One region of the Ruminococcus sp. 1001136sp1_2201st1_G3_2201SCRN_220225 genome, then DNA from elsewhere that is predicted to be linked to it. Evidence: riboswitches for the same ligand, from Rfam matches in the RefSeq annotation. Region 1 holds a riboswitch; the other holds the start of a gene.
What was found. A riboswitch is a leader RNA that binds a small molecule or an ion and turns the genes downstream of it on or off. The one in region 1 is predicted to bind FMN.
Positions count from the first base shown of each region.

Region 2: linked by a shared signal. The riboswitch ahead of AB5642_RS07390 (ECF transporter S component) and the one ahead of ribD (bifunctional diaminohydroxyphosphoribosylaminopyrimidine deaminase/5-amino-6-(5-phosphoribosylamino)uracil reductase RibD) in region 1 are both predicted to bind FMN.

Region 1 is NZ_JBCOME010000015.1:62,218-65,353, reverse strand. It holds gene AB5642_RS07125 (bifunctional 3,4-dihydroxy-2-butanone-4-phosphate synthase/GTP cyclohydrolase II) at 1-126, opposite strand, end outside; gene ribE (riboflavin synthase) at 145-798, opposite strand; gene ribD (bifunctional diaminohydroxyphosphoribosylaminopyrimidine deaminase/5-amino-6-(5-phosphoribosylamino)uracil reductase RibD) at 780-1,907, opposite strand; FMN riboswitch at 2,184-2,298, opposite strand; gene AB5642_RS07110 (class I SAM-dependent methyltransferase) at 2,771-3,136, opposite strand, start outside.
Region 2 is NZ_JBCOME010000016.1:49,615-52,750, reverse strand. It holds gene AB5642_RS07400 (DUF1294 domain-containing protein) at 34-297, shown strand; gene AB5642_RS07395 (mechanosensitive ion channel family protein) at 414-1,322, shown strand; FMN riboswitch at 1,417-1,554, shown strand; gene AB5642_RS07390 (ECF transporter S component) at 1,738-2,373, shown strand; gene AB5642_RS07385 (NUDIX hydrolase) at 2,445-3,059, shown strand.

The DNA of each region.
Region 1 (3,136 bases):
CTCTGCCGCACATATCAGATCTCCCTCATTTTCTCTGTCCGGATCATCTGTGACCAGAACTATTTTTCCTTCCTTAAGATCCCTAAGTGCTTCTTCAATTGTGTTGTACTGATAATTTTGTGACATAGTGTATATCCTCCTGTTCTAAAACCCGAATTCTTCAAGAAACTCCATCGTAATTCCGGATTCTTTTTTCTCTTCTTCGTTTTTTCTGATGCCAAGCAGTTTTTCTACGTATTTTCCGATCACATCATTTTCCAGATTAACCAGATCCCCCGGCACCTTTTCCAAAAGAGTGGTTTCTTCTCCTGTATGTGGAATGACCGACACCTGAAAACCAGCTTCATCAACCCTTGCAACTGTCAGGCTGATCCCATCAATACAGACGGATCCTTTTTCCACGATCAGATGCAAAATCTGTGGCGATGTCTCAATTGATACCCAGATGGCATTTTCTTCCCGGAGCATGGAACGTATCACGCCAGTCCCATCAATATGGCCGCTTACTATGTGTCCCCCGAACCTACCGTCTGCAGCCATTGCACGTTCCAGGTTTACCTGGCTTCCGGCCTTGCAGCTGCCAAGACTGCTTCTTCTGATCGTCTCTGCCATCACATCGGCAGTAAATCCGTCCGGCTGAATCGACGTAACTGTCAGACACACACCATTCACAGCGATACTGTCACCGATCCTTGTCCCTTCCAGGACTTTCCGGGCTTTCACTGCCAGGATCCCTGATTCCCCTGTCAGCTGTATATAACGGACTTTTCCTTTCTCTTCTACGATTCCTGTAAACATGATTCCTCCTGTTTTTTATCACACACCTGACATTTTATCCGGATATCCTCACCGATCTGACAGATATCTGTATATTTCAGTTCCACTGCTTCAGACGGCAGTTCAACTCCAATACCCTCTACCGGTGTCTTCCCAGCCACACCGCCAAACAGCTTTGGTGCCACAAAAGCCTGTACTTCCTTTACAATTCCAGCTCGCAGTGCACTGTCATTTAACGTACCTCCTCCCTCCAGGAGGATGCTGTCAATGCCTCTGTTTCCAAGATCTGCCATCAGCTTCTTAAGGTCTATCTGATTCTTTTCGTCGGGACAGTAAATGGTTTCAACTCCCATGGTATGTAATATTTTTATTTTCTCTTTTGCATTTTTCTGTTCTGCATAAGCCACGATCGTCCGGTACTTTTCCGCACTTTTTACAATCTGACTGCCCGGCGGGATCCTGAGCTTACTGTCACACACAATCCTGACAGGACTTTTCCAGCCTTCTACCCGGACGTTTAACATCGGATCATCTGCAAGCACAGTTCCAATACCAGCCATGATTCCCATGTACTGATGCCGCATATGCTGTACTTCTTTTCGTGCAGATTCTCCGGTGATCCATTTTGATGCTCCTGTTTTCGTTGCGATCTTCCCATCCAGTGTCATGGCATACTTCATTACCACATAAGGGGTCTTCGTAGTAATATAATGGAAAAACACCGGGTTCAGCTGATCACATTCTTCTCTCATAAAATCTTCAACTACTGTTACACCGGCTTCCCTTAACATCTGTACACCTTTTCCTGCCACTTTCGGATTCGGATCTCTGGAACCGATCACCACTTTTCTGATCTTCTGTTCAATGATCGCTTCCGTACATGGAGGTGTTTTACCATGATGACAGCAAGGCTCCAACGTGACATAAATCACCGCACCTTCTGCTGATTCTGTAAGAGAAGCAATTGCATTACGTTCCGCGTGAAGTTCTCCATACTTTTTATGATAGCCTTCCCCGATGATCTTTCCGTCTTTTACGATCACTGCCCCTACCATAGGATTGGGATTCGTCCAGCCTTCTCCTTTTTTGGCCAGTTGAATAGCCCGAAGCATATATTCCTGATCCGTCATTTCTATTCCTTCTTTCTTATTCCTGTTCTTTGCCTGGGCTACGCCGAGGCTTTTAAACATGTGCAATCGGATTCACAGACAAGTGAATGGTATAGTTATTTCGAAAACGATGTACCAGATACAAAAAAAGCCTGCAGAAATATCTGCAGGGTGGAATTGATCTGTTACATATGATTGATAAATGAATGTCTGATTTTCCTATATAAAAAGCTCTGAAATGGATCACCATCTCAGAGCTCTGATACTACATTCATTCATACAAAAAATCAACTGTACTATCATCTTCTTCCATCCAGACTGTACTGTCGGCCCCGGAATCTCACCGGATCATGCCTCTCGGCTCGCGGGCTTTACCGCCGGTAGGGAATCTCACCCTGCCCTGAAGATATCTTTTTGTTTATTTTAATACTTTATCTGTTGTTTGTAAAGCAGAATTTTTATTTTACTTAGTTTACTGATGGAGATAGAATATCCATATACACAATAAATATCCTCATTTTATCCATATATTATATCGTTTTATGAATTGTTTTTTCATTAAAATTACACTATTTTTTCACTATTTTTCATTACTTCATCGTTTTCGCCAGTGAATTGAGCAATGCCCACATCTCTGGATTAGCCAATACTTTTGCCAGAAGTTCCGGATCGACTTCATCAGCAACAGAACCGTCACAAGCAACCAAACGATAACGGTTTCTGTATAGAGTTGGTTGAAGCTTCTGGTTAAAGATTTGCAAAAGTTCCCATAGTGCATTATCTTTTAATTTTGCACGCTGGTGATAGAAAGCGGCTTTTGATGGTGTTTCATCAGTGCGTCCGAAAAAATGATAAAGTTCTCTCTCTCTGATATTGTATATCCACTATAGTTTTAGATGTATCATCTTTACCATCTTGAATTGATCAGAAACTGTCATACTGACCTTTGTGGATAGCTTTAAGCCATTTTTAGGGATGTAACGATAGTATGGTTCCTCCGCAATCACCTTCACATTACCCCCGATCTTTGCTGCCAGTTCTTCCGCTGAATTCACATAAAAGAACATTTGTGCATCGGCATGGCCGACCTGTTTCATATATTTTTTCTTCATCATGGTCATTCCTCTTTTGTTCACCGTATCAAAAACAACTTCCATATTTCCAAATTGCCCAATCATACGCAGAAGGGCAATGACCTTATGTTCCTCAAAATAATGAAATAACCCGCCTGCAGTAACGAGAATAGGAGC
Region 2 (3,136 bases), on a different contig from region 1:
TGTTTGGCAGGGAAATTAGAGAGTTGGATTAAAATGTTAGAAAATATTCTTGTTGTATATCTGGTTTTCGTTAATATTGCAGCATTCGGGATGTATGGCATCGATAAACAGAAAGCCATCCGGAAACAGTGGCGCATCCCGGAAGCCCAGCTTCTTGCGGTGGCTGCCATTGGCGGTTCCGCTGGAGCTCTTCTTGGAATGCAATTTTTTCATCATAAAATCAGAAAATGGAAATTCCGTCTGGGTGTGCCGTTAATTCTGGCAGCGCAGTTGATACTGTGGAGAGTCTTGCAGTAGACGGTGGATAATTTGTTTCCAAAATGAATTTCCGGTGGAAAACAGGACGAAATTGTTTTTGGATAGCAAGAAACAGAATTGTTTACGGGAAAGGACTGAAAAAAGGAGATGGGAATTTGGAAGGACAGGTTATAGAGAATGCAGTTCAGGAGACTGTCCAGGAAACAGTGGATAAAGTAAGCTCCAACTGGGATCAGATCAAGGCTTACTTTAACGGTCATATTCCGGATTTGATCAGCTTCGGAATGAAAGTGGTTCTTTCTATTGTAGCTTTTTATGTGGGAACAAAGCTGATCAAGTGGCTGCTGAAAGTTGCGAAGCGTTCCATGGAAAAGGCCGGCATAGACATGGGGGTTGCCCAGTTCATCTGTTCTTTTGGAAAATTTTTGCTGTATCTGATTCTGATTTTTAATATAGCTACTAATTTCGGTGTGAAGGAATCTTCAGTAGCAGCTCTTCTGGGAACTGCCGGCGTTACCATTGGTCTTGCTTTGCAGGGCGGTCTGGAGAATCTGTCTGGCGGCGTTATGCTACTTTTGTTTAAGCCATTTCAGGTAGGAGATTATATTATACAGGATCAGGCTGGTGGGACGGAGGGAACCGTATATAAGGTTGAGATGTTCTATACGACCCTGATCACCATTGACAATAAGCATGTAATCATTCCAAATGGAAAATTATCCAACAGCACCATTATCAATGTAACTGCGCAGAATTTGCGTAACCTGGAAATCAAAGTGGGAATTTCCTATGATTCTGATATTAAGAAAGCAAAAAAGCTTTTGCAGCACATTTTACAGGAAGATCCCGGAACCAAATCGGACAAAGACATGCTGGTCTTTGTAGACGAACTTGCTGACAGCGCCGTAGTCATGGGGCTTCGCGTCTGGGTTCCCACCGATAAATACTGGAAGATCAAATGGCGGCTGAATGAGAAAATCAAAGAATCTTTTGATGCCAACGGAATTTCTATTCCGTATCCGCAGATGGATGTGCATGTTGTGGAGGCAAATAAAGACAAATGATAATAGATATATAATAGAAAATATGAAATAAATGTACAAATAGATTTCCTATTGAAATTATCCTATTTCTATTGTATAATCCACCATGAAAAGAAAATTTCTTCGGGGCAGGGTGATCGAAATCCTTGGAAATCGAAATTCCCTACCGGCGGTATAGTCCGCGACCCGCTTTGGCGGCTGATTTGGTGAAATTCCAAAACCGACAGTAAAGTCTGGATGAGAGAAGAACGCGCAGAATATTTAGATCGGTTGATTTTTTTGTACGTGCTCATTGCCCCGGAAGAGATTTCGGGGCTTTTTATGTGGTGATTTTAACGTTACTGGTGAACAGTAACCGTTACTGTTTACTGGTAACATTTTAATCCCATACTTGCAGAAATTTTCTTTAAATATTATAATTTAAGGAGCAATGAGTATGAGCGAACAAGTAATCAAAAATGGAAATGTAATGGAGCGAAGCCGCACCAGAACCATTGCCCAGGTAGCAATGTTAGGCGCTGTGGCAGGTGTGTTGATGAATTTTGAGGTACCGCTGCCATTTCTGGCACCGTCCTTTTATCAGTTGGATTTCTCTGAGATTCCAGCACTGATCGGTTCTTTTGCAATGGGACCTGTAGCAGGTATACTGATCGAACTGGTGAAGATTCTGGTACATCTGGTAACTAAGGGAACTATGACAGCAGGCGTTGGTGATGTGGCAAACTTCCTCTTTGGCTGTTCTTATGTAGTTCCAGCCGGACTGATCTATCGTTATCAGCATAAGAAGACAAGAACACATGCAGTGGCAGGTATGGCAGCTGGTGTAATTCTTACCACAGTGCTTGCATGCTTTGTAAACGCATTTGTACTTCTTCCTGCATACGGCAAGGCATTTGGAATGCCGGTACAGGCATTTATTGAAATGGGTGCAGCAGTACACAGCGGTGTAACCAACCTTCTTACTTTTGCAATTATGATCCTTGTACCATTCAATTTATTCAAATACACATTAACCTCAGTGATCGTGTTCTTTATTTATAAAAGAATTCGTGTGATTCTTCGCGGTGACTGATTCTCTGTTCCTTGGTGAGATCTAGATAGACCTCTGACCAGAACAGCAAGAACTGACGAAAAGAGGTTCCTATGGGAAAAATCAACAGCATTACCAAACAGACAGATAATCGTTATGTAAACCTTTATAATGTAAAAGCCACCAGTGTGCACAATACCCCGGTAAACTATTTTGTGTCTTCCCGTGCAAAAGATGTAGACAGCTTGAAAATGGTGACACATAAGAACAATCCGGACGGTGTGATCATTTATAGCATTTATGGCGAAAAACATGACAAAGTGGTGTTGATTCGCCAATATCGTTATACATTAGGCGATTATATTTATGAATTTCCAGCTGGTCTGGTAGAGCCGGATGAGAATTACCATGAAGGCGCAATTCGTGAAATGTACGAGGAAACCGGACTGAAGCTTGATCCCATTCCGGTAGCAGAAGCTTACCAGAAGCCTTATTTCACTACTGTAGGAATGACAGACGAGTCTTGTGCGACTGTATATGGATATGCCAGCGGCGAAATCAGTTCCAAGGCACAGGAAGATACGGAAGAGATTGAAGTGATTCTGGCGGACCGCGAGGAAGTGAAGCGGATTCTGAAGGAAGAGAATGTAGCGATCATGACGGCATATATGCTGATGCATTTTCTGGAAGATAAGGAACCATTTGGATTTTTGAATAAGATCAGATAATAATAAAATCCCCGGAAATCCGGGGATTTTATTATGTAGCAGGAAATTCTGTTGGAATTTCCAAGCCCTGCCGGGCA